Regions from separate parts of the Mesorhizobium sp. M1A.F.Ca.IN.022.06.1.1 genome, predicted to be linked through region 1. Evidence: predicted binding sites of a transcription regulator. Region 1 holds the regulator's gene; each other region holds the start of a gene.

What was found. Region 1 encodes HrcA, which represses chaperone genes, less so after heat shock. Its sites were predicted from a motif close to GTTAGCACTCNCNNNNNGNGAGTGCTAAC; they were not measured.
Region 2: the regulator HrcA is predicted to act here: its motif matches at 2,660-2,688, upstream of groES (co-chaperone GroES).
Region 3: the regulator HrcA is predicted to act here: its motif matches at 1,779-1,807, upstream of groES (co-chaperone GroES).

What each region holds. Positions count from the first base shown of each region.
Region 1 covers NZ_CP034455.1:3,144,504-3,148,745, forward strand. The annotation lists gene EJ078_RS14900 (LysE family translocator) at 1-480, opposite strand, end outside; gene EJ078_RS14905 (sorbosone dehydrogenase family protein) at 593-1,942, opposite strand; gene EJ078_RS14910 (hypothetical protein) at 2,053-2,250, opposite strand; gene hrcA (heat-inducible transcriptional repressor HrcA) at 2,282-3,364, opposite strand; gene rph (ribonuclease PH) at 3,547-4,242, shown strand, end outside.
Region 2 covers NZ_CP034455.1:484,264-488,505, reverse strand. The annotation lists partial or broken gene EJ078_RS02380 (LysE family translocator) at 1-116, shown strand, start outside; gene groL (chaperonin GroEL) at 585-2,237, opposite strand; gene groES (co-chaperone GroES) at 2,302-2,598, opposite strand; gene EJ078_RS02365 (hypothetical protein) at 2,857-3,360, opposite strand; gene EJ078_RS02360 (hypothetical protein) at 3,449-3,919, opposite strand; gene EJ078_RS02355 (methyltransferase domain-containing protein) at 4,019-4,242, opposite strand, start outside.
Region 3 covers NZ_CP034455.1:821,503-825,744, reverse strand. The annotation lists gene groL (chaperonin GroEL) at 1-1,267, opposite strand, end outside; gene groES (co-chaperone GroES) at 1,320-1,634, opposite strand; gene EJ078_RS04180 (Hsp20 family protein) at 1,982-2,458, shown strand; gene EJ078_RS04175 (Hsp20/alpha crystallin family protein) at 2,548-3,057, shown strand; gene EJ078_RS04170 (hypothetical protein) at 3,434-4,242, shown strand, end outside.

The DNA.
Region 1 (4,242 bases):
GAACAGGACGACAACGGTCAGCGCGACAAGGATGCCGTAGTCGGCCGGCGTGATCGTCTTCAGGTCGACGATGGTCGGCGTGATGGCGAGATAGAAGATCATCGTCTTCGGGTTGCCGAGCGTCACCGTCAGCCCGGCGATGAAGCTCGACGCCAGGCCGCTTCTGCCCTTGCGCGCCTCGACCGTCTCGGGCGAGATGCCGCTGGTCCAGAAGCGCCAGGCAAGGAAGGCGAGATAAGCGACGCCCGCCCATTTGATGGCGAGAAACACCATGCCGAAGGTCTGGGCGACGAAGGCGAGGCCGAGCACGACGGCGGTGAGGTAGGTAATGTCGCCGAGCATTAGACCGAACGACATAGCGAGCGACGGACGGAAGCCGGAGCCGAGCGCGCGGGCAACAAGCGCCGTCACGCCGGGACCCGGAATGGCGGCGGCGACGCCGAGGGCGGCGCTGTAGGCGAGAAATCCTGTCAGTGTCATGGTTTCAACCCAGCGCTATCCCGGGATCGGGATCCAGAGCGGCAGCCTCTTACCACGGTGCCGGGGCGGCGTTAATTGCCTTGCGGCCGGATTCGGTTGCACCAGCGCCGCTTCAGGACCGGCCGTCGCCGTAGGTGACGCGCCATATCGTGCCGTTGCCGTCCTCGGTCAGGATCAGCGAACCATCGTTCGCCACCGCGACACCCACCGGCCGGCCCCAGACCGCATCGTCGGCAATGACGAAGCCGGTGGCGAAATCCTCATATTCGCCGGTCGGCTTGCCGTCCTTGAACTTCAGCCGCACCACCTTGTAGCCGGTGCGGACATTGCGGTTCCACGAGCCGTGCAGGGTGACGAAGGCGTCGCCCTTGTAGTCGGCCGGGAAGTTGCCGCCCTCGTAAAAGGCGATGTTGAGCGGCGCCGAATGTGCCTGGATCAGCACGTCCGGCACCGTGACCTTGCCGGCGAGATCGGGCCGCGCGCCTTTGTGGCGCGGATCTTCGTTGTCGCCGATATAGTACCAGGGCCAGCCATAGAAGGCTCCCTCCTTGACGGCGGTCGCATATTCGAAAGGCACGTTGTCGCCTAGCTCGTCGCGTTCGTTGACGACGCACCAGAGCGCGCCCGTAGCCGGCTGCACCGTCATGCCCGAGCAGTTGCGCAGGCCGGTGGCGACCATCCTGCGGTTCTTGCCGTCAGGATCGAAAGCGAGCACATCCGCTCGGCCTTCCTCCGCGCCCCAGGTAGCGCCGAGCGGTGCCGATCTCGCCCATTCTTCGACGCCGCCCTTCGGCCTCGCTCCCATGCCCTCCGCGGTATTCGAGCCCGAGCCGACCGAGAGATAGAGCGTTTTGCCGTCGGGCGAAAAAGCGATGTCGCGCGTCCAGTGATGGCTCGACGGGATGTCCGAGACGATCGTTTCGGGCTCGCCGGAAGCTTTGAGGTCGCCGTCGCGATAGGCAAAGCGGACGACGCTGTTGCTGTTGGCGACATAGACCCATTGCGGCTTGTCGCCCGGCGGATAGAAGGCGATGCCGTAGGGCCGGGTCAGGCCTTTGGCAAAGACCGACTTCTCGGCGGGCTTGGCGCTGCCTTCGGCCAGTCGATAGACGCGGACCTGGCTCGCCCTGCTGTCGGCAACGAAGAGATCGCCGTTCGGCGCCGTGCGCACGACACGCGGGCTGCTGATGCCCGAAGCCACCAGTTCGGCCGAAAAGCCGGGTGGAAGGGCTGGCGTGGCATCCTCGGGGCGATCGGTGACACCGCCGCCGTTCGAGGCGGATTCGGCGACATTCGGCTTCGGGAGATCGTCGGGCCTGATGAGGCGCCGCACGCCGGGCCGGTCGGCCCTCCAGTCACCGAAGGCCTTTTTGCCGGTGAGCAAGGGCTGATCGGCCTGCTGCGCGACGGCGCCGGAGGCCAGGAACAAAGCGAGGGCGGCAAGGCCGGCAATCCGTATCATGCTGTTCTCCGTTATTCGCCAACGTGCATCAGCAACCAGACAGCGAATATCGGGCAGGCTTTCCAAAAGAGAAGCCGGGCATGCGGATTTTGACGGAAAGCGCCGGCAGTTCAGCTCTCTTCGATATCCAGATCGTCGTCGAGCTGCTTTTCCAGCGCGACCAGATCGGCCGGCAGCGGCAGGCCCATGGCGCGCATTTCCCTGAGCTTCTCGCGCAGTAGCTCCTGGATCTCGTGATCGTCTTCCGGTTGGTTCACCATCTCCTCGAGCAGCAGGCTGATCTGGGCCTTGAACGATTCCAGCGCCATTTCCACCCTCCTTGCGACGTTTCCCGCTTGCCTATCTCAGCATGCGCGAAATCAACTGGGCCGTATAGTCGACCATCGGGACGATGCGGGCATAGTTCAATCGCGTCGGGCCGATGACGCCGAGCGCGCCGACGACGCGCGCATCCTTGTCGCGATAGGGCGCGACCACGAGCGACGAACCGGACAGCGAAAACAACTTGTTCTCCGAGCCGATGAAGATGCGCACGCCCGGACCTTCCTCGGCGAGGTCGAGGAGCTGCAGCAGTCCGTCCTGCGTTTCCAGATCCTCGAACAGATGGCGCAGCAATTCGAGATCGGCCTGGGCGGTGACGTTTTCCAGAAGATTGGCGCGGCCGCGCACGATGAGCCGCGCCGGCAGGCCGCTTTCGGCACCGGCCCAGACCGCGAGGCCCTTCTCGACCAGTTCCTGCGACAGCGTGTCGAGAGCCGCCCTGGTCTCGTCCTTGATGCGCGCGATCTCGACCCGGGCCTCGGCCAGCGTGCGGCCGCGGATATGGGCGTTGAGGAAGTTCGAGGCCTCGTGCAGCTGCGAGACGGTGATACCGGCCGGCAGGTCGACAACGCGGTTCTCGACATCGCCGCTCTGCGACACCAGGACGGCGAGCGCCTTGGTGGGTTCCAACTGGATGAACTCGATGTGCTTCAGAGCCACCTCGTTCTTGGCGGCGAGCACCAGGCCGGCGCCGCGCGACATGCCGGAGAGCATCTGGCTGGCCTCGGTCAGCATATGCTCCAGCGTGGCGCCCGAGCCCGAGGCACGCACCTGCGCCTCGATGACGCGACGCTCGTCGTCCGACAGATCGCCCAGCTCCATGAAGGCATCGACGAAGAAGCGCAGGCCGGTCTGGGTAGGCAGGCGGCCGGCCGAGATGTGCGGCGCGTAGATCAGCCCCAGATGCTCGAGGTCGCTCATCACGTTGCGGATGGTGGCCGGCGACAGCGACGACGGCAGGATGCGCGACAGGCTGCGCGACCCGACCGGCTCGCCGTCGCGCAGATAGGAATCGACAATCCGCCGGAAGATGTCGCGCGAGCGCATGTCGAGCGACTGAAGCACGGGCGGCTGCGATGTGGGATCGACTGCCTTGTTCATTCCAGCGAAAAAACCTCCTATCGAAAGATATAGACTTAAGCCTCCCTGGCGCAACCCGGGGGCATTTTCGCTTGCGCCGTTTTCTTGGCGCCCCGTTTCCTTGGCGCCCTTTTCCTTTGCGCCATCCGCCGCATGCGTCTACAAGCCGCCGACGAATCCAAAACCATAGGAAAGAAGGCCGAATGCGCCCCTCCAAACGCCAGCCCGACGAAATGCGCGCCATCTCCTTCGAGCGCGGCGTCTCCAAGCATGCCGAAGGCTCGTGCCTGGTGAAGTTCGGCGACACGCATGTGCTGTGCACGGCGAGCCTAGAGGAAAAGGTGCCGGCCTGGATGCGCAATTCCGGCAAGGGCTGGGTTACGGCCGAATACGGCATGCTGCCGCGCTCGACGGGCGAGCGCATGCGCCGCGAGGCCTCCGCCGGCAAGCAGGGCGGCCGCACGCTCGAGATCCAGCGGCTGATCGGTCGTTCGTTGCGCGCCGTTGTCGACCTGCAGGCGCTAGGCGAACAGCAGATCACCGTCGATTGCGACGTCATCCAGGCCGACGGCGGCACCCGCACCGCCTCGATCACCGGCGGCTGGGTGGCGCTATACGATTGCCTGCGCTGGATGGAAGCGCGCCAGATGGCCAGCGTTTCCAAGGTGCTCAAGGACCATGTCGCGGCGATCTCCTGCGGCATCCATGACGGACAGCCGGTCATCGATCTCGATTATCTCGAGGATTCCTCGGCCGGCACCGACGCCAATTTCGTCATGACCGGCAAGGGCGGCATCGTCGAGATCCAGGGCACGGCGGAAGGCGAGCCCTTCTCCGAAGAGCAGTTCTCGGCGCTGATGGGGCTGGCCAAGAAGGGTATTTCGCGGCTGGTGAGCCTG
Region 2 (4,242 bases), 2.7 Mb from region 1:
GCGGCTTCGGTGCGCAGCCATGTCGTGTCGCGGCCGATGGTGCTGACCTGGATGCGCCGCACCTTCGCCGGCGCCTTCGTCATGCTGGGGCCAAGCTGGCGCTGGCGGATCGGTAAGCGAACCGTGATATAGCCCATCGCCTCGACTATCGCCCGTCCGCGACGCGGATCAGGTTGACGCAGGGATGGCCGAGCGCTGACGCTGGCGCTGCTGATCTCCCTCCTTGAGGGGGAGATGTCGCCGAAGGCGACAGAGGGGGTCGCCGCGCGTTGGAGCGCCAGCGCCTTCGTTGCAAGGGAGTCGTCGCCGGAGCCTTATGCGCGGGACCCCCTTTGCCCTGCCGGGCATCTCCCCTCAAGAGGGGAGATCGGCTGTTGCGCGGGCCTTCGCCAATCGCAACACTTCGCAACAGTATAGAAGCCCGCCTTTGGACCGGCTGCCCGCATGCCAAACAAAAAGGGCGACATGTCTGCCGCCCTTTCCATATTCGCTGTGGGACCGGACTTCTTAGAAGTCCATGCCGCCACTCAAGCCCGCTTGCGGGCTTGAGCAATGTTAGTTGATGGGCGTGCTTTATGGACTTCTTAGAAGTCCATGCCGCCCATGCCGCCCATGCCGCCGCCAGGCATACCGCCCGGCATACCGCCGGCGGCTTCCTTCTTCGGAGCCTCGGCGATCATGGCTTCGGTGGTGACCAGCAGGCCGGCGACCGAGGCCGCGTCCTGGAGAGCGGTGCGAACGACCTTGACCGGGTCGACGATGCCCATGCCAATCATGTCGCCATACTCGCCGGTCTGGGCGTTGAAGCCGTAGGTCGCAGCCTTGTTCTCGAGGATCTTGCCGGCAACGATCGAAGCCTCGGCACCGGCGTTGGCCGCGATCTGGCGGGCCGGAGCCTGCAGCGCGCGACGAACGATGGCGATGCCCGCGGCCTGGTCAGCATTGACGCCGGTCGCCTTGACGGCGTGCGAAGCGCGCAGCAGCGCGACGCCGCCGCCGGGGACGATGCCTTCTTCAACGGCCGCGCGGGTCGCGTTCAGAGCGTCGTCAACGCGGTCCTTCTTTTCCTTGACCTCGACCTCGGTCGCGCCGCCGACGCGGATCACCGCGACGCCGCCCGCGAGCTTGGCCAGACGCTCCTGCAGCTTCTCCTTGTCGTAGTCCGAGGTGGTCTCCTCGATCTGCTGCTTGATCTGGGCAACGCGGCCCTGGATCTCGGCCTTCTTGCCGGCGCCGTCGACGATGGTGGTGTTCTCCTTGGAGATCGACACCTTCTTGGCGCGGCCGAGCATGTTGAGGCCGACATTCTCGAGCTTGATGCCGAGGTCTTCCGAGATGACCTGGCCACCGGTCAGGATGGCGATGTCTTCCAGCATGGCCTTGCGGCGGTCGCCGAAGCCCGGAGCCTTGACGGCGGCGATCTTCAGGCCGCCGCGCAGCTTGTTGACGACCAGCGTGGCCAGAGCCTCGCCTTCGACGTCTTCCGAGATGATGAGCAGCGGCTTCGAGGTCTGAACGACGGCTTCCAGGACCGGCAGCATGGCCTGCAGGTTGGAGAGCTTCTTCTCGTGCAGCAGGATGTAGGCGTCTTCCAGATCGGCGACCATCTTGTCGGCGTTGGTGACGAAGTAGGGCGAGAGATAGCCGCGGTCGAACTGCATGCCTTCGACGACTTCCAGCTCGGTCTCGGCGGTCTTGGCTTCCTCGACGGTGATGACGCCTTCGTTGCCGACCTTCTGCATCGCTTCCGCGATCATCTTGCCGACCGACTCGTCGCCATTGGCCGAGATCGTGCCGACCTGGGCGACTTCCTCGGAGGTCTTGATCTTCTTGGCAGCCTTGCCGAGAGCGGTAACGACTTCGGTGACGGCGAGGTCGATGCCGCGCTTCAGATCCATCGGGTTCATGCCGGCGGCAACGGCCTTGTTGCCTTCCTGGACGATGGCCTGGGCGAGAACGGTCGCGGTGGTCGTGCCGTCGCCGGCGATGTCGTTGGTCTTCGAAGCGACCTCACGCACCATCTGCGCGCCCATGTTCTCGAACTTGTCCTCGAGCTCGATCTCCTTGGCGACGGTGACGCCGTCCTTGGTGATGCGCGGGGCGCCGAACGACTTGTCGATGACGACGTTGCGGCCCTTCGGACCGAGGGTGACCTTCACCGCGTCGGCGAGGATGTTGACGCCGCGCAGCATGCGCTCACGGGCGTCGCGGGAGAATTTTACGTCTTTTGCAGCCATAGTAAGCTCCTGACAGGGGCTCGGACAGAGCCCGAAAATTCAGTTGATAGAGAGAGGCCGATGATCAGCCGATGATGCCCATGATGTCGGATTCCTTCATGATCAGAAGGTCTTCGCCATTGAGCTTGACTTCGGTGCCCGACCACTTGCCGAACAGGATGCGGTCGCCGGCCTTGACGTCCAGCGGCACGAGCTTGCCGCTTTCGTCGCGGGCGCCGGAGCCGACGGCGATGATCTCGCCTTCCTGCGGCTTCTCCTTCGCCGTATCCGGGATGATGATCCCGCCGGCGGTCTTGGATTCGGATTCGACCCGGCGAACGACCACGCGGTCATGAAGCGGGCGGAACTTGGACTTTGCCATGTTGTCTTCCTCGAATGAGAACGGTGAGAACTGTTCCTCCATCCGGCGAGGCCGGATATAAGTTAGCACTCACCTAAGGCGAGTGCTAACGTGGCGCTGAGATAGGCTGGTGGCTTGCGAGAGTCAAGGCGCGCGGGGAGGGGCAATGGCGCAAAATTTTTTCCATGTACCGACGTGGTTCTGAAACACAGTGGTTGCCCCACGACTACTTGGCAGAAATTGCTCGTGAGTTCGATGGGACGGCCGAGCATCGGCTGCTTAATATCCAAGCCGCAAGCCGATCTCCTGAGTTTCAAGATCGACGAGCAAGCTGTTTCTTTCAAAATACCGGATACCGACGATATTACGTTCAAGGCCAGGGACAATTTCCACCTCAGGCTTGTAGGTGGTTGTAAAATTCCAATCGTCCTGGCCTTCGGTTTTCACCACCACCTTGGTGCCGACATTCAATGATGCATACGGTTTGGATGTATCGGTTGGGACCATTATGGTTGAGTTGCCCGTGTCGTACAGCGTCGGCCGACAAACCGGCTCAGAGCCCCATGAGAGACAGGAGTCAAGAGTGGGGAAATTGTATCGCGGGCTGGCCTGTTTCCATTTTTGTATCTTGAAATTCTTCTTCACGTCATCTGGGATGCCGACGTGGAGGGCTTCTACCTGTGGGCAGTTGCCGGCCTCATTTGTGCAGGCTTTCCACTTACTGCCGATCGCAGAAAGGTAGTAACCTCTATGCAGGCCGGGTCCCACGCTCACTGCGTCCATTGGCGATTTGATCATCTGATGTGGCCCGTCGCCCCCAATGGGCGAGATGCCAAAGATGCCTTTTGGCCAAAGCGGGCCGCCGACAACTTCACCTGTGTCGCGCCTGACTTTCTTGTAGCGGATTAGGAACGATATTCGCCTGTCCGTGGAGGCCAGCGCGCCTTGACGAACCAAAAGTCACACGCGCCGAAGCGATATTTCCATACTCATCGTAGGTGCCATAGTGCATGACCACTTTTTGGGTCGTGACAATTATACCGTCCAATTCCAGGGTTTTCGCAACCTTGATACCGTTCTCGGAGCATAATCCGGCGGGGAGCGTCGAACGACAATCGATCGTCATTCCGCTTGAGCCGGTATCCAGCAAAAGAGGCTGATTGATTTTCCGGTTTCCGAGAGAGAGAATTCTCACATAGAGCATACGAATATTCTTAGGGCTCCCCGGATACTCAAGTTTTATCAAGGGAATGGTTGCGGGAGTGCCATCGGCTCCGGCAGGAGAGGACGGATAGAGGAGTGCGCACAACAGGATCGACAGCAATGCCGCAAGTATCTTCATGCCCGAGCCCATCTTTTTGGCCGATAGATTTCGACGTGGCGAAGATGAATTATTGCAGGGCGCTTTGCAATTTTTGCGTCACAGCTCTGCCTGTAGATTTCAGCGGTTAGGTGGCCCCAGCACCAGCAGCGGACACCGCTCGGCGAGCCCGTAGCTTCCGGTCGAGGCCAATCGGACGGCTTTGAAGAAGACCTCGGCTTCCTCGATCAAGACGGCCGCCGGCGCAAAACTATAGACGGCGGACGAGTTCCGGTAGACGTCTATGGTTCCGATGACCGGTAGTTCCCATCCGGTTCGGGCCGACAGCTCCTCGCGGTCGGGAA
Region 3 (4,242 bases), 2.3 Mb from region 1:
CGGCCCTGAGCAGCGCCACGCCGCCGCCCGGAAGAATGCCTTCTTCGACCGCCGCGCGCGTCGCATGCATGGCATCGTCGACGCGGTCCTTGCGCTCCCTGACCTCGACCTCCGTCGAACCGCCGACGCGGATCACAGCCACGCCGCCGGCGAGCTTGGCCAGACGCTCCTGCAGCTTCTCGCGATCGTAGTCCGAGGTGGTCTCCTCGATTTGCGCCTTGATCTGCGCGACGCGGCCCTGGATCTCCTCCTTCTTGCCGGCGCCATCGACGATCGTGGTGTTCTCCTTCTCGACCACCACTTTCTTGGTGCGGCCGAGCATCTCCAGCGTGACGTTCTCAAGCTTGATGCCGAGATCCTCGCTGATAGCGGTGCCGCCGGTGAGGATGGCGATGTCCTCCAGCATGGCCTTGCGGCGGTCGCCGAAGCCCGGAGCCTTGACGGCCGCAACCTTCAGGCCGCCGCGCAGCTTGTTGACCACCAGCGTCGCGAGCGCCTCGCCCTCGACATCCTCCGCGATGATGAGCAGGGGCTTCGCCGACTGAACCACCGCCTCCAGAACCGGCAGCAGCGCCTGCAGGTTGGAAAGCTTCTTCTCGTGGATCAGCACATAGGGCTCTTCGAGCTCGACGCGCATCTTATCCTGATTGGTGATGAAGTAAGGCGAGAGATAACCGCGATCGAACTGCATGCCTTCGACGACTTCCAGCTCGGTCTCGGCGGTCTTGGCTTCCTCGACGGTGATGACGCCCTCGTTGCCGACCTTCTGCATCGCCTCAGCAAGGAAACGGCCGATCTCGGCATCACCATTGGCCGAAATCGTGCCGACCTGGGCGATCTCGTCATTTCTGGTCACCTTGCGGGCGTTGGTCTTCAACTCCTGAACAATAGCCTCGACGGCTTTGTCGATGCCGCGCTTCAGATCCATGGGATTCATGCCGGCGGCAACGGCCTTGGCACCTTCCCTGACGATGGCCTGGGCGAGAACGGTCGCGGTGGTCGTGCCGTCGCCGGCGATATCGCTGGTTTTCGAGGCGACCTCGCGCACCATCTGCGCGCCCATGTTCTCGAACTTGTCCTCGAGCTCGATCTCCTTGGCGACAGTGACGCCGTCCTTGGTGATGCGCGGAGCGCCGAACGACTTGTCGATGACGACATTGCGGCCCTTAGGGCCGAGCGTGACCTTCACCGCGTCGGCGAGGATGTTGACGCCGCGCAACATGCGGTCGCGGGCGTCGGAATGGAATTTCACTTCCTTGGCAGCCATTGGAACACTCCTTCAGCAGGCACCTTTCATTGACCGATCGGGTTGGGCCGGTTCAAGCCGCTTTTCCCAACGCCGATGTCTGCTCGACCACACCCATCACGTCGCTTTCCTTCATAATGAGCAGGTCTTCACCGTTGAGCTTGATCTCGGTGCCGGACCACTTGCCGAACAGGATGCGGTCGCCGACTTTGACGTCGAGGGGAATGAGCTTGCCGCTCTCGTCGCGCGCGCCGGAACCGACGGCGATGATCTCGCCTTCCTGCGGCTTCTCCTTCGCCGTGTCCGGGATGATGATGCCGCCGGCCGTCTTCTCCTCGGCCTCGACGCGGCGGACCAGAACGCGGTCATGCAATGGATGGAACTTCATATCGTTCTCCTTCGGGACAAACAGATTTTGAGAGGTTCCTCCACTCCGGACCGGAAGGACCGGAGCGGGGCTCGCGATCCTTTCGGCCTCGCGCATGTGGATTTGGTTTTGCACGCGCCGGTTTCAAGAGGCCGCAAGAAATTTTTTGGCACTCGCAACAGCCGAGTGCTAGCGCCGTGAAAACAAAGGTAATTATGCAGCTTTGACGGGCGCGCCCCGGACCTCTTGACGGCAAAGGAATCAATTCCCAAATCGAACCTGCCGGCGCCTGATGTGGCCGGCAAGGTCAAGGAGCGCCGCTGCCTTGGCGCTCCTCGTATCTATGTTGCTCAATGGAGGATGTAGCTATGAGAACCAGTTTCGACTTTTCTCCCCTGTTCCGGTCGAGCATCGGCTTCGATCGAATGCTGAACGCGCTCGAGACCGCAAGCCGCATCGAAACCGCTGACAACTGGCCGCCCTACGATATCGCCAAGAGCGGCGAGGACGACTACCGCATCACCATGGCCCTGGCAGGCTTCAGCCAGGACGAACTGGCCATTACCCAGGAGCAGAACATGCTGATGGTCTCTGGCCAAAAGGCAGGCGAGGACAACGGCGAGTACCTGCATCGCGGCATTGCCGGCCGCGCATTCCAGCGTCGCTTCGAGCTTGCCGATCACGTCAAGGTCGTCGATGCGAGCCTCGTCAACGGTCTGCTGACAATCGACCTCAAACGCGAGATCCCGGAAGAAATGAAGCCGCGCCGGATCGAGATCACGGCGGACAAATCATCGCCAACGGCCGCGACAAAGAAAATAGAGGCCGACAACAAGGCGGCCTGAGCCTTCTCGCCGCGCTTTGCGCCAAGCGCCGGGTGATGTTCCCGGCGCTTGTGGGCCTTGTCTTCCGGATGAACAGAAAGGAGGAAAAAATGAGTGTTCGTGATCTGATTCCCTGGGGCCGAAACAATGGTAACAAGGTTCCAAGTGTCTTCCGCGACGGCGAACGCGATCCTTTCCTGTCGCTGCATCGCGAGGTGAATCGGCTGTTCGACGACGTCTTCCGGGGTTTCGGTTCCGGCTTGCCATCCCTAGGCAGCGTATCAGCCTTTGGTGCCGGCTGGCCGAGCGTTGAGATCTCCGACAACGAGAAGGAGATCAAGGTGGCGGCCGAAGTCCCGGGCCTGGACGAGAAGGACATCGAGGTGCTGCTTGATGATGGCGTGCTGACGCTGAAGGGTGAAAAGCGCTCCGAGACGGAGGACAAGGAGCGGCAGTTCTCCGAGCGCATCTATGGCCGCTTCGAGCGTCGAATCCCGCTGGGCTACGAGATCGAAGAAGACAAGATCGATGCCCGCTTCAAGAACGGCGTGCTGACGGTAATGCTGCCCAAGACCGCGAAGGCGCAGTCGCAGGCCAAGCGTATCGAAATCAAGAGCTGATGCCTGGATGCAGGGGTTGGATCGACGGGTCCGGCCCCTGCGGCATGACGGAACCTCGGCGCTAGATGGAACGGCCAACGCTGGCGTAGGTGCTGGCTGGAGCGTGGAACGGCTCCCTTTCCAACGAGTGATCCGCCCGCAGCGGGCGCCAGGTGCTCGCTTGCGGCTCGATGACGTGCGGCCGACGCAGGCCATTCTAACCGTTTACCGCGCTGAGCGCAGATGCCGCTGACGGAACACCGCGCAAGCCTCTGGAAATCCGCGATAACCTTAATTCCTTCCTTCTTTTGGTCAGGCTTCCCGTACGGAACGTTAAGGGCTAGATTAGCAATTCGTTAAGTAATACGGCGGGTGTGAGCGTAAGAGGTGTGCCGTTATGAATTTCAAATCCCTGATCAAACGGGCCGAGGACGTAGACAAGGAATTTCAAGAGCTCCAGTCGGATCTGGCAGAGGCTTTCGAAGAATGTCTTTCGGCTGACGAAGAGACGTCCCCGGGATACGATTCTGCCGCCGACCTGGCGGCAAGCGAGGAGGATCCGCCGGGCGAGACTCAGTCCGAGGCTTCCGCCTCCCGGCTGACGCCGCACACCCAGACACGGTTGGCCGCCTTGGAAGCCGTTTCCGGACTCTTCCGCGACGGACAGGGTCATCTGGAGGAGATCGGGTCAAGGCTGGCCGAGATCGCCACAGCGCACCACATGACGCGCGATATCCTGAACGCCCTGCATCGCGATGCGCTGCGCGCCAATGAGCTGGAGCTGGAGAACGCCGCTCTGGGCGCCGAACACAAGGCCTTGTCGGAACAATTGCTTGACGCTACGCGCAAGCAGCGCGAACGCGACGGCGCGGCCGAGGCCTGGCAGCAGCGCGAGGCAAGTCTCGTCCAGGACAGGGAGTCGCTGCGCGAGGCGCTTGCAGCGGTGCGGCTCGAAATGGTCGAGATGGGCAATGAGAGCGCCAGGCGCGAGGCTGAGTTCGGTGAGATCGTCAAGACCCTGACGGCCAAGACCGTCGAAGCCGACAGGCGCGCTGTCGAGAACAAGCTGCTGCGCGAGAAGCAGGTCGGGCTTTCGATCGAGCTGGAGCAGGCGCAAAAGCGCGAGGCCGAGGCCCGGCACAAATTCGACGAGTTCGCGGCGACCCACGCCAACGAAGCCACGCGGATTGCCGAACTTATGGCCCA